2 linked regions of the Streptomyces venezuelae genome follow. The protein of the gene in region 1 interacts with the protein of each later gene in a pairwise test. Links are inferred from orthologs where the notes say so. Each region holds a gene or a part of one and is shown on either strand. Other genes may lie near its edges. The genes, in order: DEJ46_RS08540 and DEJ46_RS05785.

The links.
Region 2: the proteins of DEJ46_RS08540 (region 1) and DEJ46_RS05785 interact in binary tests that used the Escherichia coli proteins (3 or more experiments, as listed by UniProt). The link is inferred for Streptomyces venezuelae from one-to-one orthologs.

What each region holds. Positions count from the first base shown.
Region 1 is NZ_CP029194.1:1,916,918-1,930,764, forward strand. What follows is about bases 4,468-7,313. They hold DEJ46_RS08540 (TetR/AcrR family transcriptional regulator), read left to right. Parts: upstream 4,468-5,486; coding sequence 5,487-6,140; downstream 6,141-7,313. Other genes in these bases: DEJ46_RS08535 (SDR family NAD(P)-dependent oxidoreductase), read right to left, coding at 4,537-5,298; cynS (cyanase), read right to left, coding at 6,144-6,614; DEJ46_RS08550 (carbonic anhydrase), read right to left, coding at 6,660-7,262. Also shown: DEJ46_RS08510 (acyl-CoA dehydrogenase family protein), read left to right, coding at 62-1,213; DEJ46_RS08515 (electron transfer flavoprotein subunit beta/FixA family protein), read left to right, coding at 1,242-2,027; DEJ46_RS08520 (electron transfer flavoprotein subunit alpha/FixB family protein), read left to right, coding at 2,067-3,023; DEJ46_RS08525 (zinc ribbon domain-containing protein), read right to left, coding at 3,103-3,492; DEJ46_RS08530 (TetR/AcrR family transcriptional regulator), read right to left, coding at 3,693-4,400; transcriptional regulator CynR, read left to right, coding at 7,356-8,309; DEJ46_RS08560 (GlcG/HbpS family heme-binding protein), read left to right, coding at 8,464-9,030; DEJ46_RS08565 (acyl-CoA dehydrogenase family protein), read right to left, coding at 9,379-10,524; DEJ46_RS08570 (TetR/AcrR family transcriptional regulator), read left to right, coding at 10,662-11,267; DEJ46_RS08575 (ROK family transcriptional regulator), read left to right, coding at 11,322-12,632; DEJ46_RS08580 (XdhC family protein), read right to left, coding at 12,688-13,824. UniProt on the Escherichia coli protein: Involved in response to both electrophiles and reactive chlorine species (RCS). Represses the transcription of the nemRA-gloA operon by binding to the NemR box.
Region 2 is NZ_CP029194.1:1,336,783-1,350,690, forward strand. Bases 4,864-7,770 are described here. They hold DEJ46_RS05785 (3-deoxy-manno-octulosonate cytidylyltransferase), read left to right. Parts: upstream 4,864-5,889; coding sequence 5,890-6,651; downstream 6,652-7,770. Other genes in these bases: DEJ46_RS05780 (NAD-dependent epimerase/dehydratase family protein), read left to right, coding at 4,864-5,863; DEJ46_RS05790 (MazG-like family protein), read left to right, coding at 6,661-7,014; DEJ46_RS05795 (helix-turn-helix transcriptional regulator), read right to left, coding at 7,086-7,770. Also shown: DEJ46_RS05745 (carbamoyltransferase), read left to right, coding at 1-46; DEJ46_RS05750 (hypothetical protein), read left to right, coding at 43-1,095; DEJ46_RS05755 (topology modulation protein), read left to right, coding at 1,192-1,704; DEJ46_RS05760 (class I SAM-dependent methyltransferase), read left to right, coding at 1,736-2,581; DEJ46_RS05765 (phosphotransferase), read left to right, coding at 2,578-3,342; DEJ46_RS05770 (histidine phosphatase family protein), read left to right, coding at 3,339-3,998; DEJ46_RS05775 (phosphotransferase), read left to right, coding at 3,995-4,831; more of DEJ46_RS05780, read left to right, coding at 4,862-4,863; more of DEJ46_RS05795, read right to left, coding at 7,771-8,480; DEJ46_RS05800 (helix-turn-helix domain-containing protein), read left to right, coding at 9,555-10,433; DEJ46_RS05805 (hypothetical protein), read left to right, coding at 10,440-11,132; DEJ46_RS05810 (WhiB family transcriptional regulator), read left to right, coding at 11,325-11,951; DEJ46_RS05815 (hypothetical protein), read left to right, coding at 11,948-13,288; DEJ46_RS05820 (hypothetical protein), read left to right, coding at 13,285-13,476; DEJ46_RS40870 (plasmid mobilization protein), read left to right, coding at 13,796-13,908. UniProt on the Escherichia coli protein: Activates KDO (a required 8-carbon sugar) for incorporation into bacterial lipopolysaccharide in Gram-negative bacteria.

The sequences.
Region 1 (13,847 bases):
GCACTGAGTGTGTTTTGCTGAGGGTACTCAGTGCCACAAGCGTCTAGGGGAGCTCCACATCATGGGCAAGGACTTCGACCTGTATCGGCCCTCCGAGGAGCACGACATGCTCCGTGAGTCGGTGCGCGCGCTGGCGGAGGCGAAGATCGCTCCGTTCGCGGCGGCGGTGGACGAGGAGCACCGGTTCCCGCAGGAGGCGCTGGACGCGCTGGTCGCCAACGACCTGCACGCGGTGCACGTGCCGGAGGCGTACGGCGGCGCGGGCGCGGACGCGCTGGCGACGGTGATCGTGATCGAGGAGGTCGCGCGGGTGTGCGGCTCGTCCTCGCTGATCCCGGCGGTGAACAAGCTGGGCTCGCTGCCGGTGGTCCTGTCCGGCTCGGAGGAGCTGAAGGCGAAGTACCTGGGCCCGCTGGCCAAGGGCGACGCGATGTTCTCCTACGCCCTGTCCGAGCCCGACGCGGGCTCCGACGCGGCCGGCATGAAGACCCGCGCGGTGCGCGACGGGGACTTCTGGGTCCTCAACGGCGTCAAGCGGTGGATCACCAACGCCGGCGTCTCGGAGTACTACACGGTGATGGCCGTCACCGACCCCGACAAGCGCTCCAAGGGCATCAGCGCCTTCGTCGTGGAGAAGTCCGACGAGGGCGTCTCCTTCGGCGCCCCGGAGAAGAAGCTCGGCATCAAGGGCTCCCCGACCCGCGAGGTCTACCTCGACAACGTCCGCATCCCCGCCGACCGCATGATCGGCGCCGAGGGCACCGGCTTCGCCACCGCGATGAAGACCCTCGACCACACCCGCGTCACCATCGCCGCCCAGGCCATCGGCATCGCCCAGGGCGCCCTCGACTACGCCAAGGGCTACGTCAAGGAACGCAAGCAGTTCGGCAAGCCCATCGCCGACTTCCAGGGCGTCCAGTTCATGCTCGCCGACATGGCCATGAAGCTCGAGGCCGCCCGCCAGCTCACCTACGCCGCCGCCGCCAAGTCCGAGCGCACCGACGCCGACCTCACCTTCTTCGGCGCCGCCGCCAAGTGCTTCGCCTCCGACGTCGCCATGGAGGTCACCATCGACGCCGTCCAGCTCCTCGGCGGCTACGGCTACACCCGCGACTACCCCGTCGAGCGCATGATGCGCGACGCCAAGATCACCCAGATCTACGAAGGCACCAACCAGGTCCAGCGCATCGTCATGGCCCGCAACCTCCCGTAACCACCAGCCCCTCGAAAGGAGACAGGCCGTGACCCTGAAGATCGCAGTCTGTGTGAAGTACGTCCCCGACGCGACCGGCGACCGCGGTTTCGCCGACGACCTGACGACCGACCGCGAGGCCGTCGACGGCCTGCTCTCGGAGCTGGACGAGTACGCGGTCGAGCAGGCCCTCCGCATCTCGGAGGAGTCCGACGACGCCGAGGTCACCGTCGTGACCGTGGGCCCGGACGACGCCAAGGACGCGCTGCGCAAGGCGCTGTCGATGGGCGCCGACAAGGCCGTCCACGTCAACGACGAGGACATCCACGGCTCCGACGTCATCGCCACCTCCGCGATCCTGGCCAAGGCCCTGGAGAAGACCGGCTTCGACCTGGTCGTCTGCGGCATGGCCTCGACCGACGGCACGATGGGCGTCCTGCCGGCCCTGCTGGCCGAGCGGCTGAACGTGCCGCAGGTGACGCTGCTGTCCGAGGTCTCGGTCGACGGCGGGACGGTGAAGGGCCGCCGCGACGGCGACTCCGCCACCGAGCTCCTGGAGGCCCCGCTGCCGGCCGTCGTGTCGGTCACCGACCAGTCCGGCGAGGCCCGCTACCCCTCCTTCAAGGGGATCATGGCTGCCAAGAAGAAGCCGGTCGAGGAGCTGGACCTGGACGACCTGGACATCGACGCCGACGAGGTGGGCCTCGCCGGGTCCTGGACCCTCGTCGACGCCGTGGCCGCGCGTCCGGCCCGTACGCAGGGCACGATCGTCACGGACGAGGGCGACGGCGGCAAGCAGCTCGCGGCCTTCCTCGCCACCCAGAAGTTCATCTGACCCACCGTCAGCCAGACACCCACTCAGGAGCAATGAATCATGGCTGAGATCCTGGTTCTCGTGGACCACGCCGACGGTGCGGTCCGCAAGCCGGCCCTCGAACTGCTGACCCTGGCCCGCCGCATCGGCGAGCCCTCGGCCGTCGTGCTCGGCGCCGGCGAGGCCGCGGCCTCGATCGCCGCCACGGCCGGCGAGTACGGCGCGGCCACCGTGTACGTCGCGGACGGCGCCGAGTTCACCGACCAGCTGGTCGTCCCCAAGGTCGACGCGCTGACCCAGCTCGCGAAGGAGAAGGGGGCCGCCGCCGTCCTGGTGACCTCCTCCGGCGAGGGCAAGGAGATCGCCGCCCGCGTCGCGCTGCGCCTCGGCTCCGGTCTGATCACCGACGCCGTGGAGCTGGAGGCCGGCGAGAACGGCCCGGTCGCCACCCAGTCCGTCTTCGCCGCCTCGTACCAGGTGCGCTCGACGGTCTCGCACGGCGTCCCGGTCATCACCGTCAAGCCGAACTCCGCCGCCCCGGAGGCCGCCCCGGCCGCCGGCTCGGTCGAGAACGTCGCCGTCGCCTTCACCGGCAACGCCGCCAAGGTCGTCTCGCGCACCCCGCGCGTCTCCACCGGCCGCCCCGAGCTGACCGAGTCCGCGATCGTGGTCTCCGGCGGCCGTGGCGTCGGCGCGGCCGAGGGCTTCGCGGTCGTCGAGAAGCTGGCCGACTCGCTCGGCGCGGCCGTCGGCGCCTCCCGCGCTGCCGTGGACGCCGGCTGGTACCCGCACGCCAACCAGGTCGGCCAGACCGGCAAGCAGGTCTCGCCGCAGCTGTACGTCGCCGCGGGCATCTCCGGCGCGATCCAGCACCGGGCGGGCATGCAGACGTCGAAGACGATCGTGGCCGTCAACAAGGACGCCGAAGCCCCGATCTTCGACCTCGTGGACTACGGCGTGGTCGGCGACCTCTTCGAGGTGCTGCCGCAGCTGACGGACGAGATCGGCGCCCGCTGACCGTTCCGTCGCCCGACGCGAAAGGGGGCGGTGAGTGGCACTCTGTGCCACTCACCGCCCCCTTTCCGTGTGCCTCGCGTCAGATCCAGCCGTCGAGCGGGACCTCTTCGCAGAGCCGGACGACCGGCCTGCGACCGGTCAGGCCGACTCCCGAGGAGACCTTCACGCGGACGCCGGGGCGCACCGCGTGCAGCGGCCCGTCGACGCGGCAGCGGACCGTGAAGCCCTCCGTCATGTACACCGGCCAGAGGTCCGCGTCGGCCGCGGCGACCCCGCGACGTACGGATATCACGCCCTCACCCTCGCTGAGTTCGGGCGAGAGCTCGGTCGACCCGCAGGTCGGGCAGAGCAGTCGCTGGAAGGTCGTGGTGTGACACCAGCGGCAGCGCTGGAAGTAGAGCTCGGCGTCGGGGCCCGCCTCTTCGGCGGCCTGGACGGCGGCCCCGCTCCTCAGTCCGGTGTGGAACACGATGGGTTCTCCTTGCACTCGGCGGCTCGACCGTGCATGGAGCAAAGATATGGCACTGAGTGCCATCAAATAAAGACCTGAGTTCCCTCAATTCGAGATACCGGGATCCCTCACAGGGGATGCGTGATCCCGTCACAAGAGGGCGGGGCCCCCTCACGAAGGACGCGGGAACCCCTCACGAGAGGCGCGAGATCCCGCCCTCAGTCCTCACCGAGGCTCGACTCCACCTCGCGCACCACACGCCACATCGGGGTGGACCGCTTGGTGATGACCACCACGACGTCCTCGTTCTCCTCGGCCGGCGCGACCGCGACCGCGTCCGGGCTCCAGGTCGCCCGGACGAACTCCAGGGCCTGGTCCACCTCCGCCAGCGGGTCGCCCTCGCCGCCCGAGCGCAGCCAGTGGCGCAGGGCGTGGTTGTGGGCGGCGACGACGGCCGCGGCGACCACGTTGGCGCGCAGGGTGCCGTCCCGGCGGTCGGCCCAGCGGGTGCGCAGGTAGTCGCCGAGGGTCTTCTCGTACCGCCAGACGACGGAGAGCTCGTACGTCCGCAGTCCGGTCACCTCGCGGGTGAGGCGGTAGCGCTGCACGGAGAAGGTCGGGTTCTCGGCGTACATCCGCATGACGAGGCGGGCGGCGTCGCAGACGCGGACGATCGGGTCGTCGGAGTCGGCGCTCGCCGCGAGGAAGCGGGTCATGTCGGCGAGGCACTGCTCGTGGTCGGGGAAGACCACGTCCTCCTTCGACGGGAAGTACCGGAAGAAGGAGCGGCGGCCGACACCCGCGAGCGTGACGATGTCGTCGACGGTGGTCTGCTCGTAGCCGCGCTCGAGGAAGAGCTGGAAGGCCGCGGCGATGAGGGAGTCCCGCATCGCGGGCTTCGGAGAGTTCGTCGAGGCTGTTCCCATGGCCCGAACCTAACACTCGAACCGCTCGATGCGGCACTTGGTGCCGAGAGAATCCGGCACCGAGTACCGCATCGAGGGTACGGAGGGTCAGTGCGGGCTCAGCGCGGGGCCTGCCGCACGGCCGGTCGCCACGGACTCAGCGCGGGGCCATCCGCAGGGCGCCGTCCATGCGGATCGTCTCCCCGTTGAGGTAGTCGTGCTCGACGATCATCGTGACCAGTCGGGCGTACTCCTCCGGGCGCGCGAGGCGCTGCGGGAAGGTGACGCTCGCCGCGAGACCCGCCCTGACCTCCTCGCCGAAGCCGGCCATCATCGGGGTGTCGACGATGCCGGGGGCGACGGTGACGACCCGGATGCCGAACTGCGCGAGGTCGCGGGCCGCGGTGACGGTCATGCCCGCGACACCCGCCTTGGAGGCGGCGTAAGCGATCTGGCCGACCTGGCCCTCGAAGGCGGCGATCGAGGCGGTGTTCACGACGAGGCCGCGCTGCCCGTGCTCGTCGGGCTCGTGCCGGGCGATGGCCTCGGCGGCGAGCCGCATCACGTTGAACGTCCCCAGCAGGTTCACGTCGAGGACCGTGCGGAAGAGGTCGAGGTCGTGCGGTCCCTTGCGGCCCAGGATCCGGGCGGAGGGGGCGATGCCCGCGCAGTTCACGGCGAGCCGGAGTTCGGCGCCGTCGGCGTCGATCGCGGCCAGGGCCTCGCGCACCTGGTCCTCGTCGGTGACGTCCGCGGCGAGCAGGCGGACGCCCTCGGGCAGCGGCCCGGCGGCCGCGACGGCCTTGTCCAGGTCGAGGCCGTAGACGGTGGCGCCACGAGCGGCGAGCGCGGCGGCCGTGGCGGCGCCGAGGCCGGAGGCGGCGCCGGTGACGAGAGCGGCGGAGCCGGCGATGTCCATGGAACTCCTCGTTCGTATCGTGCGGGTGGGACCCTGCCGCCGGGATGGCCGCCGGATCGGGCGCGTGCCCGCGGGGGACCGCGCGGTCCGCGCGATCTGCGCCGCCCACCATAGAACCGCAGGCAGTGCCCCCGGAAGCGGAAGCAGGACATCCTCCAGGGGTGGCCGACCGGTCGTAGACTTCCGCCATGGGGCGAACGAGTGACGCGCGGGAGCGCATCCTGACCGCCGCGAAGACGCTGATGCTGTCGCGCGGCTACTCCGCCCTGGGCGTGGCGGAGATCTGCAAGGCCGCCGGGGTCCCGAAGGGCAGCTTCTACTACTTCTTCGCCTCCAAGGAGGAGCTGGCCCTCGCCGTGATCGACGAGCACTGGACGGACCAGCGCGCCGACTGGACGCGAGCGCTGGACGGGGACGGCGTCGGGGACGAGGACGGAGGCATGGACGGAGACGGGGGCGTCCGGCCGCTCCGGGGGCTGCGGCGGCTGTACGAGTCGACCGCCGCCGAACTGCGGGACGGGCAGCGGAGCTGCGGCACCGTCACGGGCTGCCTCCTCGGGAACCTGGCCCTGGAGATGAGCACCGGGACGGCGGCCGTGCGGGAGCGCCTGCGGGAGATCTTCGACGAGCAGGTGGCCCTGGTGGAGAAGACCGTCGCCGAGGCCCGCGGGCGCGGCGAGGTCACCGTCGCCGACGCCCACGAGGCCGCGCGCGCCCTCGTCGCCCAGCTGGAGGGCCAGGTCCTCTTCGCCAAGCTGTACGACGACGTGGGGCGCCTCGACGTCCTCTGGCCGAACTCCCTGGCCCTGCTGGGCGCGAGGGCCTCCACTTTGACTGAATGACCGTCAGAAGGGCTTTGTCGGCAGGTACTTGCCGTTCAGCGTGATGACGGCGCGCTCGCCGCCCTCCGGGTCGGCGACCTTCTTCACGTCGAGCGTGAAGTTGATCGCGGAGATGATGCCGTCGCCGAACTGCTCGTGGACCAGGGCCTTCAGGGTGGTGCCGTACACCTGGAGCATCTCGTGGAACCGGTAGATCGTCGGGTCGGTCGGGATGCCGCCGTCGATCGAGCCCCGGGTGGGGATCGTGCGCAGCAGCCGTACCGCTTCCTCGTCGAGGCCGAGGAGCTCGGCGACCGCCCGGGCGGACTCATCCGGCAGCGGGTGCTGGCCGAGGACGGCGGCGGTGGTGTAGGCGACGGAGAGCCCTGCGGCGTCCGCGATCCGCTGCCAGGTCAGGTCCTTGACGGTCTTGGCCTCGACGGCGGCGACGGCGAGCTCGCGACGGGCGGTGGGGTCGAACTGGGCGTGCACCATGAGAGATACGTCCTTCGTCGTGAATCTATGGGGGGGTGGGCGGGTTCAGGCGGCGGTGACGGCCGGGCGGGCGGTGGTGTCGAGCTCCTCGACGGAGCCCGCCGCGATGTCGAAGACCCAGCCGTGCAGCCGTACGTCGCCTTCGGCGAGCGCGCGGGCGACGGAGGGGTGGGTGGCGAGGTTGGCCAGCTGGGCGGCGACGTTCTCGCGGACCAGGGCGGCCACGTCTCCCTGGCGTCCGGCCGCCGCGGCGCGGGCCAGGGAGGCGTCCGCGTGGCGCAGCCAGGCGGCGACGGCGGGCGCGGCGGCGAGGTCGTGACCCTCGGCGAGCGCGGTCATCGCTCCGCAGGCGGAGTGCCCGCAGACGATGACGTCCCGTACCCCGAGGACCGCGACGGCGTACTCGACGCCGGCGGAGACCGCGTCCGCGCCCGGGGTGTGGGCGGGGAGGAGGTTGCCGACGGTACGGATGACGAAGAGCTCGCCCGGGTCGGTCTGGGTGATCAGCTCGGGGACGACGCGGGCGTCGGAACAGCCGACGAAGAGGGTTCGGGGGCGGTGGACGGTGGCCAGGCGGGCGAAGAGGCCGGCCTTGGCGGGGAAGACCTCCCGCTGGAAGCGGTCGATTCCCTCGGCGAGATGAGGCATGCCTTCACCCTGCCCGACCAGTGCCTATAGCGTCCAAGACCGGTCATCGATCTCTGCCATAGATGGCATCTATAGCCTGTCTACACTTGTCTCATGCAGCCGGAACTCCGCCACCTCCGCTACCTCCTCGCCGTCGCCGAGCACGCCAACTTCACGCGCGCGGCGGAAGAGCTCCGTATCGCCCAGCCGACGCTGTCCCAGCAGATCAAGCAGCTGGAGAAGGCCCTCGGGGCCCAGCTCCTGGACCGCACCGGCCGGACCGTCCGCCTCACGGACGCCGGGGAGACGTACGCGCGGTACGCCCGGCGCGCTCTCCGGGACCTGGCGGCGGGCGAAAGGGCGGTGCTGGACGTACGGGACCTGTCCCGCGGCCACCTCCGGCTGGCGGTCACCCCCACCTTCACCGCGTACCTCACGGGTCCGCTCGTCGCCGCGTTCCACACGCGCCACCCGGGGATCACCGTGGAGGTGCGGGAGCTGACACAGGACCGCATCGAGGCCGAACTCCTCGCGGACCGCGTGGATCTCGGCATCGCCTTCGACGGCGCGCACCTCGCGGGCGTCGAGGCGACGGGGCTCTTCACGGAGACCCTCGGCCTGGTCGTCGGCCCGGCGCACCCATACGCCGGCCGCACCGAGCCGCTGCCGGTGGCGCAGCTGACCGACCGTCACCTGGCGCTGCTGAGCGAGGACTTCGCGACCCGACGGCATGTCGACGCGTATGTGACGGAGCACCGGGTCAGCCCCCGGATCGCGGTGGAGGCCAACTCCGTCAGCGCGCTCACCGAGATCGTCCGGCGGACCGCCCTCGCCACGGTCCTCCCCGACGCCGTGACGCGCGACCACCCGTACCTGACACCCGTTCCGCTCGCCCCCGCGCTCCCGTCACGCGGCGTCGCCCTGCTGCGCCGCACCGGCGGCTACCGGAGCACGGCAGCCGAGGCCTTCGCCGAACTGGCGATGGCGGGTGAGACCGGCGAGTGGGACACCGGGGCCGAACCGGCCGTAGCGGGCGACGAGTCGGATCGGGGTCATCCGATCGGCTGACCCGGGGGTCACCCGTTGAGCCCTCCGGGTGCAGCCGGGACGCCGACGGGGTGAGGCGCGGTACGACACCAGGATGGAAGGGAGAGAGCGGGCGGCGTCCTCCCGACGGCCCTCGCGATTCCCCGAGTTCACTGGAGCGGACCCCATGAAGCACGTGAAGAAGGCCTCGACGCGCACCCGTGCCGTGACCGGCGGCGCACTGGCCGCGGCCATCGCGCTCGGCGCCTTCGGTGCCTACTCCGCCAACGCCACCGGCGAGGAAACGGCGGCCGCTCCAGCCGCGGCCGTCGCCGAGGCCGACGCCAAGAACAAGAACACCACCCGGTCGACGCACCTCACCATCGAGGCCGCCACCAAGGCCGCACAGGCCACCCTCGACGCCGCAGAGAAGGAGAACCAGCGCGTCTCCGTCGCCGTCGTCGACCGCAACGGCAACACCCTCGTCACCCTCCGCGGCGACGGCGCCGGCCCCCAGTCCTACGAGTCCGCCGCCAAGAAGGCCTTCACCGCGGTCTCCTGGAACGCCCCCACCTCCGAACTCGCCAAGCGCCTCGCCCAGGCCCCCAACCTCAAGGACATCCCCGGCACCCTCTTCCTCGGCGGCGGCGCCCCCGTCACCGCCAAGGGCGCCCCCATCGCCGGCATCGGCGTCGCCGGCGCCCCCTCCGGCGACCTCGACGAGAAGTTCGCCCAGGCCGGCGTCGCCACCCTCGGCAAGTAGGCCGGAGGCCTCACCCACGCCCTCTCCCACCTCCCCCAACGCCTGTGCCCCCTGGGCCAGTTCTGCGAAACTGCGCCGACCGACACGGGAAGGCCGAGGGGGGACCGGACCGTTGGGTCCCATGACGCTGTCGTTCGTGGCGGTGGGTGTGCTCGTCCTGGCGGAACTCGTCTGGGCCGTACGGATCGTCCCCGAGGGATCCCGTTCCCGCCGCAGCAGGTGACCTACGCCGAGGGCACGGCCCTGGCCGTCGCGCCGCGGCTGCCGCCACGGTTCGCTGCTCATCCCGGCCCTCCGGTGGAATCACCATGCGTGATTCCACCGGAGCGCAGAACGTAAGCCCGCTGCCTAGCGCGCCAGGCCCCGGCTGATGACCAGCCGCTGGATCTGGTTGGTGCCCTCGAAGATCTGCATGATCTTCGCCTCGCGCATGAAGCGCTCCACCGGGAAGTCGCGCGTGTAGCCGTAGCCGCCGAGGACCTGGACCGCGTCCGTGGTGACCTTCATGGCCGTGTCGGTGGCGATGAGCTTGGCCGCGCTGGCCTGGCGGCTGAAGGGCCGGCCGAGGTCACGGCGGCGGGCCGCGTCCAGGTAGGTGGCGCGGGCCGCGTCGACCGCGGCGGCCATGTCGGCGAGGAGGAAGCCGAGGCCCTGGTGGTCGACGATCCGGCGGCCGAAGGTGGTGCGCTCGTTGGCGTAGTCCACGGCGGCGTCCAGCGCGGCCTGGGCGAGGCCCGTCGCGCAGGCGGCGATGCCGAGGCGGCCGCTGTCGAGGGCGCTGAAGGCGATCTGGAGGCCCTGGCCCTCCTCCCCGATGCGCCGGTCGGCGTCGAGGAGGGCTCCGTCCCAGTACGCGGAGGTGGTCGGGACCGCCTGGAGGCCCATCTTGCGCTCGGGCTGGCCGAAGCTCAGCCCTTCGGCGGCGCCGGGGGCGAGGAAGCACGAGATGCCGTGGCTGCCGGGCGCGGTGCGGGCGAAGAGGGCGTAGAAGTCGGCCTTGCCGCCGTGGGTGATCCAGGCCTTCGTGCCGGTCACGCGGTATCCGCTGCCGTCTTCCTGGAGCTCGGCCTTGCAGGCGAGGGCGGCCGCGTCCGAGCCGGCCTGCGGTTCGGAGAGGCTGTAGCCGCCGATGGTGCGGCCCTCCAGCATCGCGGGCAGCCAGCGCTCCTTCTGCTCGGCGGTGCCGAAGGTGTGGAGCGGGTGGCAGGCCAGCGTGTGGACGCTGGTGGCGACGGCGACGGCCGCCCAGCGGGCGGCGAGCTCCTCCAGGACCTGGAGGTAGACCTCGTACGGCTGGCCTCCGCCGCCGTACTCCTCGGGGTAGGCGAGGCCGAGGAGCCCGGCCTCGCCGAGGGTGGTGAAGAGACCCTCGGGATAGGTCTCGGCGGCCTCGTGCTCGTTCACCCGGGGAGAGAGCTCCTTGTCGGCGATCTCCCGGGTGAGGGCGATGAGGTCCGCCGCTTCGGGGGTGGGAAGCAGGCGGTCGACATCCATGGCGACTCCAGCGGCGCGCAAAGTGGTACTGGGGCAGGTACTGCAGTACCGCTTAGCGTAGCGCAGCCGGGTCCGGACGTAACCCCCCTCACCGGGGCTCGAGGCCCCGGCGAGGGGCGGCCTGGAATACTGGCCGGGTGATCGAGACCTCCTCCGCCGACGCCCCGAAGCTGACGGGCCGCGGAGCGGCGCGCCGCTCCGCCCTCTTCGAGGAGCTCGTCGCGCTGCTCGTCGGCGAGGGCTTCGCCCGCCTGACGCTCGACGACCTGGCCGCCCGGCTGCGCTGCTCGAAGCGCACGCTGTACGGCCTGGCCGGCAGCAAGGAGCAGCTCGTCCGGGCGGCGGTCGTGCACTTCTTCCGGCGGGCCACGGCCCGGGTCGAGGCGGTCCTCGCCGCCGCGACCGACCCCGCCGAGCGGCTGGCGGCCTATCTGCGCGCCGTCTCGGCCGAGCTGGCGCCGGTCTCGCCGCAGTTCTTCGACGACGTCGCCGCCTTCGAGCCGGCGGCCGAGGTGTACGAGCGGAACACCCGCGCGGCGGCCGGCCGGGTCCAGCAGCTCATCGAGGAGGGCGTGCGCGCGGGTGTCTTCCGCGAGGTGCACGTGACCTTCGCGGCGGACGTGATCTCCTCGGTGATGGTCCGCATCCAGCGGCGCCAGGTGGCCGCGGCGACCGGCCTGGCCGACGCCGAGGCGTACGAGCAGCTGGCGGAGCTGCTGCTCAGCGGCCTGCGCAAGGCCTGAAGCACGAGGACGGTATGTTTCGGCTTCGGCCGGACTACTTCACCAGGGGGCCCAGTGACCACGCGGAACGGCCGCACGGTACGTGACCTGCGGCGCGAGAACCGCACCGCCGTCCTCCACCGTCTGTACTTCGACGGGCCGATGAGCCGCTTCTCGCTGGGGCCCGCGACCGGGCTGAGCTCGGGCTCGGTCAGCAACGTGGTGGGCGAACTCGTCGCGGAGGGCCTCGTGGAGGAGGCCGGCAGCGTCGACTCGGCCGGCGGGCGGCCTCGTATCCTCCTGCGGATCACGCCCGGCAGCGGCTGCATGATCGGCGTCGACGTCGGCGAAACACGGGTCAGGGTCGAGCTGTTCGACCTCACGCTCACCGAACTCGCCCGGGCCGAACGCCCGTTGGCTGTCGAGAGTGCCCATCCGAACGAGCGGTACGAGGTCGGGCTCGTCGTCGGTCTCGTCCGCGACGCCGTCGCGGAGGTGCTCGCCGCGGCGGAGGTGCCCGCCGAGCGGCTCCTCGGGGTCGGGGTCGGCGTGCCCGGCATCGTGGCCCGTACCCCCGAGGACGGTGCCGTCGTGCACGGCCAGACCATCGGCTGGGACGCCGTCCCGCTGGAGCTGCTCCTGCGGGAGGCCGTGGAGCTGCCGGCCTCGGTCCCGTACCGGATCGACAACGGCGCCAAGACGCTCGGTCAGGCGGAGATGTGGTTCGGGGCCGGGCGGGGTGCGCGGAGCGCCGTGGTCGCGCTCTTCGGCTCGGGCGTCGGCGCCTGCGTCGTCACCGACCCGATGCGGCCGGGCCGGGCGCTCGAATGGGGACACCTGACGGTAGAGGTCAGGGGGCGCCGCTGCCGCTGCGGCTCCCGGGGATGCCTGGAGGCGTACGCGGGCGCGGGCGCGCTCCTCGACCGGTGGCGCGAGGCGGGCGGGGCGGTACCGGCCGGGGCGGACGAGGAGACCGCGCTGACGGCGATGCTCGCCGCGGCGTATCCCGCCGACGCGGGGCGGACGCCCGACGCGGCGGCGCTGGCCGTCCTGGCCGAGACGGCCGAGTACGTCGGCGCCGGCTTCGCCGACCTGATCAACCTCTTCCAGCCCGAGCGGATCCTCGTCGGCGGTTGGGCGGGGCTCCAGCTCGGCGCCCGTTTCCTGGAGACGGTCGCGGGCCACGCGAAGGAGTACGCGCTCGCGTACCCGGCGGCGCGGGTCGACATCACGATGGGAACGCTCGGCCCCGACGCGGTGACGGTCGGCGCCGCGATCCTGCCGCTCGCGGACTTCTTCGCCCGCGGCGGCCGGCGCGCCGAACCGGAGCTCGCCGAGGAGGAGCCGGCCTGGGCCCCGACCGTACGGGGACGGGAGGCGCACTGACCGCGCGCCCCCCTTCTGGCCGCCGGGCCGTCGTGACCCGGCAGACAGGCAGGTCCTAGGCGACGGACCCTATGCGGCCGTGCGGCTCGCGGGGGCCGTCGTGGTGGATCGGGGTGTGGGCGCCGGTGAGGGAGGCGCCGCTGCCGCCGCGACGGTTGGCGACGATCTCGGCTCCGATCGAGAGAGCGGTCTCCTCGGGCGTGCGCGCGCCGAGGTCGAGGCCTATCGGGGAGCGCAGGCGGGCGAGTTCGAGGTCGGTGACGCCGACCTCGCGCAGGCGCTTGTTGCGGTCCTCGTGGGTGCGGCGGGAGCCCATCGCGCCGATGTACGCGACGGGAAGCTTCAGGGCGGCCTTGATGAGCGGCACGTCGAACTTGGCGTCGTGGGTGAGGACGCACAGCACGGTGCGGCCGTCGACCTCTGTCGACTCCAGGTAGCGGTGGGGCCACTCGACGACGATCTCGTCGGCCTCGGGGAAACGGGCCGGCGTCGCGAAGACGGGCCGCGCGTCGCAGACGGTGACGTGGTAGCCGAGGAACTTGCCGACGCGCACGAGGGCGGCGGCGAAGTCGATGGCACCGAAGACGATCATGCGGGGGGCGGGGACGGAGGACTCGACCAGGAGGGTCAGCGGCTGTCCGCAGCGGCTGCCGTCCTCGCCGATCTCCACGGTGCCGGTGCGGCCCGCGTCGAGCATCGCGCGGGCCTCGCTCGCCGCGGTGCGGTCCAGTTCGGGGTGGCCCCCGAGCTGCCCCTCGTACGAGCCGTCGGGGTAGACCAGGAGGGCCCTGCCCATCAGGTCGTCGGGGCCCGAGACGATCCGGGCCACGGCCGCCGCCTCCCCCGTGGCGGCGGCCGCGAGCGCGGCGGGGAAGACCCCGCCGCGCACCGGGGTGACGAGGATGTCGATGATGCCGCCGCAGGTGAGGCCGACCGCGAAGGCGTCCTCGTCGCTGTAGCCGAAGCGCTCGACGATGGTCCTGCCGTCTTCGAGGGCCTGCCGGCACAGCTCGTAGACCGCGCCCTCCACACATCCTCCGGAGACCGAGCCGATCGCCGTGCCTTCGCTGTCGACGGCGAGGGCGGCTCCGGGCTGCCGGGGCGCGCTGCCGCCGACGGCCACCACGGTGGCGACGGCGAACGCGCGTCCCTGCTCGACCCACCGGTGAAGCTCTTCGGCGATGTCCAGCATTTCGGTCTCCTTGGGTGTGTGCG
Region 2 (13,908 bases), 580 kb from region 1 along the record:
CGGGCTGGACGCCCTGCTGCTGGAAGGGCGGTGGATCACCAAGTGAAGATCGGATACAGCTTCTGGGGCTTCCTCGGCAACGGGATCACCGACACACCGGACGGGGGCCGCAGCCACCGCCGCCCGCTGATCGACGCCCTCCTCGACCGCGGGCACGAGATCGTCTTCCTGCAGCCCAACCGCGACCTGCTCGAAGCCGGCGACGACCTCGGCGGCGCCTACGCCTTCGACAGCGGCCGGCCGGACATCGACGCCCTGTTCCTGGAATGGCGCTGGGCCGTCGACGGCCGCAACACCACCGCTTGCGACGCCGAGGACCACACCTGCGACCTGCATCGCCAGGCCGAGCTCATCATGCGGTACACCGTGCAGCGCGGGACTCCGACCGTGATCTGGGACAAGGACCGCAAGCTCCGGCCGGACAGCATGTGGCGCCGTTCCCCGCGCACCACGGTGTGCGAAGCGGCCCTCGAACCGGCGCCGGGCGCCCACCGTCTGCTCTTCCCGGTCGAGGACCGCCTCCTGGAGCAGGCGGATCCGACCGCGTTGGCATCGAAGCACCGGGACATCGTGCTCGGGTATGTAGGCAACCAGTACGACCGGGACCAGCACTTCGACCGCTTCTTCTCCCCCGCCGCCGCATGCTTCGACCACCTGGTCGCCGGCAAATGGACGAGGACGAGCCGCTGGCCGCACGTCCGCTTCCTCGGCAGAATCCCCTTCGAGGCAGCTCAGGGCGTCTACGGCAGATCCCTGGCCACGGTGCTCATGCTTCCCGAGCGGTACACCACCGTCGGGCAGATGACACAGCGCATCTTCGAGGCAGTACTCGCCGGCTGCCTCCCGCTCGCCCCGGCTGACATCCTGCACGTCGATCGGTTCGTGCCCACGGAGCTGATTGTCAGGTCGGGCCGTGAAGCGATCGAGCGACTGTCCTACCTGCGGCGGATCGCCGGCACCCAGGAGCACGCCGACTTGATCGCTGCATGTCTGGACCGCCTGGACCCGTTCCGGCTGAGCAGGCAGGTCGATGCTCTGGAGGCCGTCCTGGAGACGGCCGTCGGTCCCGTCGCTGTGGGGCGGGGAGCGGCCTAATGCGGCTGACCACCCAGGCCGTGGCGCCTGGATCATCCGAACGTGTCCCGCCGGGCGGTCCGGCCGGGCATCCGATCGACTCTACGCTGGAGCACCATGAAGAAGGTCGCCATCGTCGGCTGCGGAGGCAGCGGCAAGTCGTTCCTGGCTCGCGAGCTGGGCAGGATTCTCGACGCCCCGGTGACGCACCTGGACGCCGCGTTCTACGACGACGAGTGGAACGCGCTGCCCTTGGACAAGTTCGCCGACCTGCAGCGGGAGCTGGTCGCGCAGCCGCGGTGGGTGATCGACGGGAACTACAACTCGACGCTGCAGATCCGACTCGACGCGTGCGACACCGTCGTCCTGATGGACGTGTCGACCGTGGCGGCGCTGTACGGGATCTTCTCCCGGCAGATCCGGCACGGGGCCGGGCACAAGGGCAACGGGGTGCACAACCGCATCAACTGGGGCGTGATCAAGTACGTGGCCACGTACCGCAGCAAGATGCGCCCGCGCGTCATGTCCAAGATCGAGGAGTTCGCCTCCGGCCGGGCCGAAGTGGTGCTGCTGACCAGTCGAGGTCAGACGCGGCGCTGGCTGCGGAAGGTTGCCGCCGAGCACCGCTGAGCACTCCGCGCCCTCGAGGGGAGGGTGCGGCGTGAACATCACCAACCCCTTCCTGGACCCCACCCGTCAGGCGGAGTTGTACGGCCACGCCTCCCGCCTGGCCGGGCGATCCAACGCCCTGCTGCGGGCCAAGACCGCCGGTCGACCTGTACCGGACGCGATCGTCCAGCTGGTACGAGCGCACCACGATCGGCCGGATCGTCTGGGTCTGGTGCTGGACGTCGGCTGTGGCCGCGGCACGAGCAGCATGGCCCTCGCCCAGCAGCTCCGGCCGCAGCACGTCATCGGGCTCGATGCCGCCCCGGCTCTGATCGAGCAGGCTCGCCGGCGCGCCCGTCACGTGCCCGGCCTCCAACTGAGCTTCCTCCGAGGTGATTTCCACCAGGTCCCCCTGCCGACCAGCTCGTGCGATCTCGCCGTCGCCGCGTTCTGCCTATACCACTCGACGCACCCGGAGACGGTGATCGCGGAGCTGGACCGGGTTCTCCTCCCCGAGGGTCTGGCCGTGCTCGTCACGAAGGACCTCCACAGCTACCGGGAGATGGACGAGCTGGTTGCCACCGCCGGCCTCGATCTACGGGCCACCGGGCACGAGAGCCTCTACGTCTCGGCGCACAGCGGCAACCTCGCCGACCTGGTCTCCCCGTCGCTAGACGTCCTGCGCACAGAGGACGAGGAACACAGCTTCACCTTCGACGGCCACGACCACGTGGCCGAGTACCTCGCCACCAACCCGAAGTACCACCTGCCTCGTGGTCTGTACGGCAACCCGGGTGCGGTGGCGGCAGCTCTGCGCGACGTCCTGCCCGATCGGCCGCTGACCACACGGTCCGTCGTCACGTTCGTCGTGGCCCGGCCGACGAGGGGCCGATCATGACGGCCGGCTGCTTCATCAAGCACTACGAGACTCCCGCACGGGTCACCGCCGCTGTCCGCCACCACGCCTGGATCGCCGAGCACGCGTCTCCGCTCCGGCAGCCGGCCGTGACTGCCGTTGGGTCGACCAGCGTGACGTTCGAGCGCGTCGAGGGCCGTCCGGCCAGGCCGGAGGACCTGCCGCTTCTGGCGGAGCTGCTGGGCGATGCCCATGGGGCCGCTTGGACCAGCGATCTCAGGTCGGCCCCGCTGACTGCGCCGCACCACTTCCAGGACGGCACCACGCTCGACGGCTACCTGGGCCCCCGCCAAGCAGCCCTACAGCGGCGGCTTGAGCAGGGGTATCTGCCGGACGAGTTCGCCCTGCACGGGATGCTCACTCTGCTGGAGAAGACCGCCGAGGGGCCCACCTCCTTCTACAAGGACAGCAACCCCCGGAACTTCCTCATCACGGAGACCGGTGCCGTCTACACGGTCGACACCGACGACCTCACACTCGCCCCGCTGGCGTACGACCTGGCCAAACTGATCGTGACGTTGATCGCGACGTACGGACCGCTGTCCGAGGGTGCTGTCGACGAAGCCCTGGCGACTTACAACCGAGCCGCCGCATGCCATGACGTCCGACTCGGCGCGACGGGCCGTGAACGGCTCGACGACTTCGTCGCACTGCACGCCGTCCTCACAGCCCCGTACGCCGGGCTCAACGGCTACCAGCACGGCTGGCTGCCCGGCATTCACAGACCCCGAGGTTCCGCATGATCACGACCGAACTCGTCTTCGTCCGCCACGGCGAGGCCCAGTGCAACATCGATGGCGTGGTGGGAGGGCCGCGCACGTGCACCGGACTGACCAACCTCGGCTATGCACAGGCCGAGCGGGTCGCGTTACGGCTCGTCGCCGAGCACCGGGAGAGGCCCTTCGACGCGCTCTACGCCGGCCCGCGCATCCGCCTGCGCCAGACCGCCGAGATCATCAGTCAGGCCCTCCGGATCCCGATGCTCGTGGACGAGCACCTCGACGGCCCGGTGCACGGCGCCGCCGACGGCCTGCCCTGGAGGGAGGTGAAGAACGCCGCCGACGGCGGGCCTCATGCCCACCCCGACACACCGTGGGCCGAGGGATCCGACACCTGGAACGGCTATCTGGAGCGCGCCGGGGGCTTCCTCCAGCAACTCCTCGAACGGCATGAGGGCGACCGTGTCCTGTTCGCGGCCCACGGCGAGACGGTGATCGCCGCGAATACCCTGCTCCTGGGAGTTCCGATCGGCTCGCCGGCGGGGTTCGCCGTGTCCCACGGCTCCATCACGAGGTGGCAGCGTCATCTCAACCGGCTGGGGCAATGGCGGTGGATGCTCGACCGGCACAACGACATCGAGCACCTGACGACTCTGACCGCAGCGGAGACCGACTCGTGATCGCGGCCTTCGACGACCCGCGCATCGAACTGGCCCGCGAGACGGTCGGAGCCGTCCGGGTACTCGCCGACCCCAAGCTCCCACCCCGCCTCCTTCGCCTGACGGACACCCGCGGACGAGAGTTCTTCGCCAAGCACCACAGCGAGCGGGAGCGCTACTTGCGGGAGGTCCACTCCTACGGCGAGTGGGTGACCTACCTGAACGGCCATGCTCCCAGGATGGTCGCTCGCCGGGACGCGACGTGCACGCTGCTGCTCACGGCCTTCCCCGGCGCGAGTGCGGACACCCTGGCACCGGGATCGCCCGAGGAGGAGCAAGCCCACTACGAGGCCGGGCGAGTCCTGGGGACTCTCCATCACACCACCGTGATCCCGCGTACCGGTGCCATCGGTGCGGAACTGGCACAGCGTCTGGGTTCGTGGATCGCCCGGGCGGACCGGGCCGACCTCATCTCCGCGGCCGAGCACAACCGCCTGCGTCACAGTGCGGACGTCCTGGCGAACACCCTCATGGACAGTGCGGTGTGCCACCTCGACTACCAGCCCCGGAACTGGCTCGTCGGTGCCGCCTTCGGGCTCTGCGACTTCGAGCACATGCGCCGTGACGCCCGTATCCGCGACTTCGCGCGGCTCGAGTTCCGCCGCTGGCAAGCGGCGCCCCAGCTCCGGAAGGCGTTCTTCGCCGGCTACGGCACTCCGCTGACCGATACCGAGCAGCGCCTGCTGGAGTCGTTCGGCGCCATCGAGGCGGTCACCTCCCTCGTACGCGGACACGAGCAAGACGACCTCGCCCTCAGCACCCACGGCCGCACCGTCCTGGCCCGGCTGACCTGACATCCCCCTCCCTTCACTCAGGAGACCTCCGTGTCACAACACCTGCCCCACGTCGCCGCCGCCTTCCCACGACGAGCGGTGGTGACCGGCGCCGCCGGCTTCATCGGCTCCCACCTCGCCCACGCCCTCGCCCAGGCGGGGACCGTCGTCATCGGCGTCGACCGCCGGAACCCGGCCGTCGACCACACGGCCGCCGCCAACCTCGTCCCGCTGCACGGGATCCCCGGATACGTGCACATCACCGCCGACCTGCTGAACTGCGCCATCGACCCGCTCCTGATCGACGCGGACGTCGTCTTCCATCTGGCCGGGATTCCCGGCGTCCGCCCGTCGTGGGGACCGCAGTTCGGCGAGTACGTCGCCTCCAACATCCTGGCCACCCAGCGCGTGATGGAGGCCGCCACACGGATCGGCGTGCCGCGACTGGTGGTCGCCTCCTCCTCCAGTGTGTACGGCCCCACCAGCGGCGGTGCGAGCATGGAGACGGATCAGCCGCGGCCCTCGTCGCCCTACGCGGTCACCAAGCTCGCCGAGGAGCAGCTCTGCCTGGCGCACGCCGCGCAGGCCCACTGCGCCACAAGCGTCGTCGCCCTGCGGTACTTCACCGTCTACGGCCCCCGGCAGCGCTCCGACATGTTCACGCACCGCGCCCTGCAGGCCGCCCTGACCGGCCGGCCGCTGCGCCTGTACGGAGACGGACACCAGCGCCGGGACTTCACCTACATCGACGACGCGGTCTCCGCCACGATCGCGGCCGCCACAACGTCGAACGCGAGGGACGTGATCAACGTGGGCGGCGGCTCCAGCGCCTCACTGCTCGAAGTCATCGGCATCGCGCGAAGCCTCGTCGGCCGCGAGATCGAGGTGCACCAGGAGAACCCTCGCAGCGGCGACGTCCTCACGACCCGCGCCAACCCCGGACGCGCCCACGAGGACCTGGGGTGGCAGCCACAAGTCGACCTCCACAGCGGCATGCGCTCCCACATGCAGGCCCTCGCCGCCGAGCCGGCCGTGTACGGCCGCGCGGCATAACCAGCCAAAAGGAGAAGGAGATCGCCGTGGCCGGCACCACAGCGCAGCAGACGACACCACGCCACCACATCGCCATCATCCCTTGCCGGTGGGGCTCTTCCCGGTTTCCGGGCAAGCCCCTGGCCCAACTCGGAGGCAGGCCCCTGCTCTGGCACGTCCACCAACGCTGCTTGGAGGCGAAACGTCTCGACGGCGTGGTGGTCGCCACGGACGACGAGCGCATCGAGGAGGTGTGCCACCAGCTGGGCATCGAGTGCGTACGCACGGGAGAACACCTCACCGGCACCGACCGCGTCGCGGAGTGCGCCGAACACCTGGCCGCCAACGCCTACATCAACGTCCAGGGCGACGAGCCGTTCATCGCCCCGGCCGCGATCGACGCCGTCTCCCAGGCGCTGGACCACCTGCCCCCTGACACACTCGCGGTGAACGCGTACACGCAGCTGGACAGCACCGGCGCCGTGCTCGACCACAACGTCGTCAAGGTCGTCGTCGGGACCGGCGGGAACGCCCTGATGTTCTCCCGGAACGCGATCCCCTACCCGCGAGCGGGCCGCCCGACATACCTCCGTCAGCTGGGGCTCTACGGCTTCACGCGCGAGGCTCTCAGTCTCTTCCGCCACCTCCCGCAAGGGCCACTCGAACGAACTGAAGGCGTGGAAATGCTGCGCTTCGTCGAGCACGGCCACGGCGTACAGATGGTCGCCGTCGTGAACGGCGGCGTGGCGGTCGACACGCCGGAGGATCTGGTGAGGGCCGACGCCATCCTCCAGTCCCTACGCACATGAGGAACCTTGATGAGCAACGACCCGTGGAACACCATCCGCACGCTTGCCGCGCTCTTCACCCAGCTCGACGGCGAACGCGGTATGACTCCGGAAGAGCAGTGGACCCTGCAGGTCCTGAAGATCTCCGAGGAGGTCGGTGAAGCCGCCCAGGCCGTCATCGGCGCCCGGGCGACCAACCCCAGGAAAGGACACAGCCACACCTGGGACGACGTGCAGGAAGAGGTCACCGACTGCGTGATCACCGGCATGGTCGCCCTGGCACGCATGCGTCCCGACGACGCCCCGGACTACTTCGCCGCCGTACTCGCGAGGAAGGCGGCGAAGTTTCTGCCCGGCTCGGCCGGTGCCGCTGAGGGCGCATAGCCGCATCGGCTTTCGTCCGCCGGCGTCCGGCTCGGTGCGCTACGCCCAACGCACCGAGTCGGAAATCTCCGTCAGAGCTCGTCGGTCGGATCCCACACGTACGGCAGGGTGTTGTCGGCTTCCCACAGGTCCCGGTGAATGGCCTCAAGCAGCTGGATGCGCTGCTTCAGCTGCGGTACCAGTTGCTGAATCCGGTCGATCGCTTCCTTCGGCTCGGCAGGGAGGACAGTGCGTGTCAGCAGCATCATCTCCCTCCTGGCGTCCTTGTTGATGGCTGCATGCGGCACACGCACGATGACGGTGTAAGCGTCGACCTCGGAGATCCCCCACTGCCCGTCGGCATCCCTGACGGCCCAGATCACGGAGTGGGTCGACGGGGAGAGGGTCAGCTGCGTGTCGGGGCCGATCATGGCGCTCAGCACCGGAAGGTGGACTCCGTCGTCGCCTGCGAGAGCAGCTGCCTCTTCCGCGGTGACGACCGACGGCCTCTTGGTCAGCGAGTTGGCGATCCGGCGCCTGGAGGCGTCGTCAAGGGACTCCGCCGGCGTCGAGGTGGGCATCTCAGGATTCGCGTTCTCGGTCCAAGCGTTGCGTGCCCCGCCAAGCGGGTCCGTCTCGGTGTCTCCCTCGTCGCTCCACCACGTGATCACAACGAGTCGGCAGTCGGGCAGACTCGCCGGGTAGAGGACGTGGGAGACGACGTCGACAGTCTCCCAACCGAGCGCGGGCAGAGACATCTTGAATACGTGCCCGTCCCGGTTGACGGAGTGACCGGCGTCCCCCTCCCATATGCGCGCCACGTCAGCATCCTTGCAAACGTCGCCGATCAGCCCGAGCAGCTCCGGGTCGTCGCCGTGCCCGGCGAGCGCGTACTTGAGCATGCGTACGTAGGCGGCGACGTGCTGGTGCCAGTCGTGGTACTGGACACGGGCCTCCTGGCTGGTCAGAGCCCAGCGCATGAGGTTCGCACCCGGCTCCATCACCCAGGGCCACCACTCAGCCATGGCTTGGTTGTAAGCAAGGATGTTCCACTTCGCGTCGCACAGGTAGGTGGGGTCGGGCATCTGCTTGTCCACCAACAGGCGCAGAGCGCTGCGCACCCGGGAGTCGCCGCCGGCGTCCGGGTCAGCGGTGTTGAGCTGGTTGTACAGGAGCAGGGCGTGATGCTCGTCGCGGTCGAGCTGCAGCAGGTCAGCCAGGTTGTCGCACTGCTCGCGGTCCAAGCGGCGGGCGGTGGCTCCTCGCTCCAGGTCGCGGTACCAGCGCTCCGACTTGAGGATCGCCCGGGCGACCTCTTCCTGGGTGACGACGCGCCCTCGCCGTCGGCCGGCAGCCTTGCGCCAGGCGCGGAGCTGACCACCGAACCCCATCACCTGGCCGGCGGTCGGCGTTCCCTGCGCGTCACCGAGGGGGGTCTCCTGGCTTTCGGCTCCGTAGCCGCCGGACCGGCTCCCCTTCGTGCTCATCTGAGCTGTCCCCTCTCCATCTACACGTGTACTTGTCCGAGAAGGCGACACTGCCTAGATCAAGGCGCACCAAAAAGGGGCCGCCGCAATATGCGCCGACCCCGCCCTCGATCTCCCTACTCAAGAGTACGTGATCATTTCCGGGCCGCTGGACCAAGATCGAATCCCTGTGGCGGGCGCCACTTCCGCCAGTGAAGGTTGTTTACAGGTAAACCACAACGAGTGCGCCTTCGCGGCGAATCGGGCATTCGACCGGCAGATAATTTCCGGTTTCGAAACCGGAAAAAGATTGCCGCTTTTTCGCTTGGGACACACCTGACCCCGCGCTTCCGATTCCTACCACCCATCGCCATCTCAGACGGCCCATCACATCACCAGCAGGGTCAACGGAGTTGGGCACGCGAAGGAGAACGTGGGCCCTTCACTCCTCCCGTTCTACGCGCGTCACACCCTTGTGTCTGGCTCGTTGACGGAGATGCGACGGGAGGGCTTAAATCCTTCTGACCAGCTAGTTCAACAGCTTGTTCGTGACACGCGACACAGGGGTCTGATCAAAATGTGGCACCGGCCACACGACTGCCGCTCCATCGCTGGCGCAATCCCGCGTCACGTTGCAGGCCGTATATCCCGGCAGGCGCGTTGCGATTAGTAGAGAGTTCTTGAGCCAAGTCTGGATCTTGACGAGGCCCCTGCGTATGTTCATCGTCCCCGCGGCGGCCGCACCGGGAGTAGTGAGCACGAGGAGCAGGGTGAGCAGCAACCGGACAGTTTAGGTCCTCAAACAGCGGCGGCGTCCAGGAGCGGGAACTCCCGGACGCCGGACGCCTCACTGCGCAAACCCGCCCCGGCAAGGGCGGAGATTGCCCACCATCACCGCGCTGGTCCCTTCCGACGGGGCGCGCCAGCACGGCAACACTGCAAAGGAGATTCTGGCATGCCCTCTTCCCTGCGCGAAAGGCCCGAAAGTCCGGTCTGCGCGGCCACCCCCTTCCCACCGGGCCTCATACGGCCTGGATCCACCCGCGGCCCGGCCAGCCTGCCGGCATGCTCCCGCCCGTCGCGCGGGAGCGGCCGATGAGCGGGGAAGCACGCGAGTGGGTGTGGGAGAGCAGCGAGAGCAAGGGCACCGCGCGTCTGGTCCTCCTCTCGATCAGCGACCGGGTCGCCGACGAGCAGTGTGTCGCCTTCGCCTCCGTGGCCAGCCTCGTAAGGCGTACGAACGCCTCGCGGACTGCGGTGCGGGAGGCCCTGGACCGGCTCCTGGCCGGGGACGAGCTGGAGGAGCTCGTCGACCTCGAAGGCCCGCAGCGGAGCACCGTCTACCGCCTGCCTCTCGCGGCCAAGGCTCTGACTCAGGGCGAGCCCATGGCCGACGCCTTGCCTGCGGACGAGGCGATCCCCGAGCGGCCCCTCCACCTCTCGGCCCTCCGGCGGTACGGCATCCGGCCCAGGAACGGGACCGATTCCGACCCCTCATCCCGGATCTCGGCACGTACGGATTCCGCCCCCTCCAGCCGGAAACCGACCCCCCGACGGGTCGGAATCCGGCCCCCGGAAGGAACGGATTCCGACCCCCAGAACCGTAGTGAACCGAAGGTAAACCCTAGGAACAGCAGTTCCACTGCCGTCACCACGGCCGGCGAGTGGCAGATCGACCCCGCCTCGCACACCTGGGCTCTTCAGGAGGGCCACCTCGCCCGACTCGGCGAGCACGGACTGCAGGCGGCCGACGAGAAGTGGCGCGCGCACCGAGCCGCCTGGTCACGCCGTTCGGCGGATGTCTGGGCCGCCGACTGGCGGGCCTGGGTCGCCCGGGAGCGTTCGGGCCGCCCGAACCTCTACGCGCTGCCGGGGAGCGGTGCCGGGCCCGCTCCAGCAGGCCGGATGACCCGAGCGGAGGCTCACACCGCCGCCCTCCTCGCAGCCCTCGAAGAGCCGACCGGAACGGAGTAGCACCCCGTGGACCGACGAGAAGTCGCCGCAGTCCTGGCCTACATCGGCCGACTCGACCCCCGCACCATCCGCACCGAGACCGGCGAGGCCCGAGATCAGATCGCGCAGTGGCACGAACTGCTCGCCGACGTGCCCCTGGCCACAGAGCACGGGTGGGACGCCCGCGCCGCGATCAGGGCGCACATCCTCGACTCGCCGTTTCCGATCCTCCCGGTCGACGTCGCCCGCAAGTGGCGCTCCCATCGACGCGACCGCCTCGGCCGGCACACCGACCCGACGCCGGCCACGGATCCGGACAACGTCTCCGCCTGGCGGGCTGAACTCGCAGGCCGTCGAGATGCCGTTGCCACCGGCACCGCCGCGCCCTCGACCCACCAGCAGATCACCAGCGGTCGCGTCCAGCCCGACCTGGAGACCCGGCTTCGCGCAATCGGCTCGTGCATCCCACCGGCCGTCCGCACGGAACTGGCCCCTTACCGGCCCGCCCGCGCAGCACGTGAGGCAGCCATCGCCCAAGGCCACGCGGACTACCTCAGTGTCCGGTGCAGTTGGTGCCACGCACAGGCGGGCGAACTCTGCCGCAGTCGGCGAGTCGGCCCCGATGGAGGCGCACGCGGCAACGCCCCGCGCGCCACGCCGCACCCCAGCCGAATCGAGCTCGCAACCATGCAGGCCCGGCAACCGGCCGTGGTCGCCTAGCCGCCCACCGGCGGCACACTAGGCGCCGGATCAGGTGCCGTACGACGCCCCCGGCGATGCCCGCTGCCCCAACCTCCACCCGACCCGGGCGGATCCGGCCACCCTGCACGCCGTAGCCGCCCTCATTACCGCGTCCGGCCACCCTCGGCCCCGCCTCCCGCCGGCCGACGCGAGTGACCTCGGAGACTCAACTTGCGCACCATCACCACCCACGAAGCACCCGCGACCTCCCTGCGCGGGATCGCCGACACCAGCTGGCACACGCGCGGCGTGTGCCACGGCATGGACCCTCACGACGCCGACGCCACCTTCTTCCCGCTGCCCCGGGATCGCGAGGCCATCGACGAGGCCAAGACCCTGTGCGCACAGTGCCCAGTGCTGCGCGACTGCTTCAACTACGCCCTCGAGAACAGCCTCAAGGAAGGCATCTGGGGCGGCCTGACCGAGTCGGAGCGCCGCCCCTGGCACGACGGCCTGCATCAGCGGATCGACTACAGCCGCGTGATCGCCGTCTTCCACGGCCGCGACGTTCACCTCACAGCCGCCGAGCGCCACGTCGTCGTCAATCACGCCTACGCCCGGGGCTGGCGCGCAGACCGCCTTGCATTGGCCCTGCAGGTCAGCCACCAGCATGCCCGCGACCTACTGACTCAGGCCGCCAACGCCGTTGCCGACCGCGACCGCTACCACGAAGTACCCCAGTCGCGGAAAAAGCGAGCGGCGCGCAAGCCCGAGACCAGCTCACCCGCGACGATCCAGCCGGTGTCCCGGTCGGTCCGCACAACCTCCCTGACCACCTCGCTCGGAAAGGCCGCATGAGCCCCGATCTGTCGTTCGGCGTCGTCCCCGACCTGCCCCTTCTCCTCGCGATCGTCATTCCCGGTGCCGCTGCCGTCGCTCTGGGCTGGGGGATGCGGCGCCGGGGCTCCATGCGCCGGATCCGACGGTCCGGCAGTCCCGCGGTGAAGGTCGCAGCCATCGCGGCCCTCGGCTGCACCGCCTACAGCGCGGACACGAGCTGGCGGTTCGCCGCCGACTACCTCGACATGGCCGGCACCGCCGAGCGCGCTGGCATGTTCGCCGCCGCCGAACTCGCCCTGTTCGCAACAGCCCTGATGGCTCGGCAGAACCTGGCCACACGGGGAGCGCCCGGCCTGCCGGGCACCCTGGTCTGGGTCATCACCGGAGTCCAGGTGATTCCGGCGTACGCCGAGAGCGGGCCCGTGGGCGGCACCGTCCGGGCCTTCGTCGGCCCGGTCATGGCAGCGATGCTGTGGCACCTCGCCATGGGCATCGAGCTGCGCCTGCGCACGCCTGGTGCCGCCTCCCACGGTCTCCTCGCGACTCTTGGTCGAGAGGTGCGGGAACGGCTGCTGTCCCGTCTCGGCATCGCAGCGCGAGACCGCGACGCCGCACAGATCACCCGTGACCGAGCCACGGCCCGCGCGGTCACCCTCGCCGCCCGCCTCGCCGAGCTCACCCCCCAGCGGCAGCAAGGCCGGCACGGTCGGCGCCTCGCACGGCGTCTGTCGAGGGCGATCGGCGGCTCCGCAGTCGGCACCGACCCAGCGCAGCGGGCCGACCTCCTCAAGCAGCTCGCCGCACGCCGGCACGCCCTCACCCTCGCTACGGTCCCCCTCCCCTCCCCCTGGTCCCCGCCGCACCACAGCCAGGTCGCCGGCATCGAACGGATCGGGGACCGGGTTCTGACCGACACCGAAGCGGGGACCGCCACCCATGGGGACCGGGGACCGACGGGCACCGAGCCGGGGACCGACAACCACCGGGACCGGGGACCGACCGACGCCGAGTCGGGGACCAGTCCCGGGGACCGGGGACACAAGGTCGCCCGTCGGCGAAAGCCGACCACCAGGGCCAAGCCCACAGGCAGCGGCGTTGGCCGGACCCGCAGCCGCCCGGTCCAGCGCCCGTCGCGCGAGCTGGAAGTGGCTGTCGACCAGCTCGTGAAGCAGGTTCAGCCTCACGTCCCCGCCCTGCTGGCGCGGGACGGCAACGAAACCCTCACCCGAGTCCAGCTGCGCGAGATCCTCCGCCGTGAGGGCCTCCAGGGCGGCCGGAACGAACGACTCAGCCTCGTCCTCCAGCAACTGCGGAGTGAGGAGAGCAGCGCTACTACAAGGAGCACCGCCCGATGAAGACCTGCCACCGCTTCGACGTCATCCGCAGGGGGTACGAGCGGGAGATCGGCTTCCTGAGCGCCCACTCCCAGCGGTATGCCGGCAGGCCATCTGCCAAGTCCAGTGCGCATCACGCACTCTCGGCGAAGTCCCGCATGGCCAGAGCCCTGAGCAGCCACGTCGAGCGTTGCCTCGAATGCGGCTGACCCAGCGAAACCGCAGCCCGCAGCCCCCATCCCGATCCGGTGGCCCGGCACCGCGCCGGGCCACCGCCCCACTTCCGGAGGCCCCCATCGACGCACTCCGCAACCGCTCTTCCGCTGCCACGACCGCCGAGGCAAGCACCTGGGCGGACGTACTCGTCCGCCGACAGTTTCTGCACGCCGCAGTCCAGGCCCCGACCGGCCAGTGGCTCGTCCAGCACGAGCCCGACGGTCCCCTTCTTGTCCTCGCGGGACCCGCCGACGTCGTCGAGCTGGCCGCCTCGATTCAGCACCGTATCCGCTCCACGAGGCACTGAATCCGATGACGCATCCGTACGAGAACGACAGCACCCCGGGTCCCGTTCATAACCACAACTCAGTCTCGGGGCGAGCAAGTTATCCCCTTGGATACTCCGCCTTGAGCGGAGTATCCAA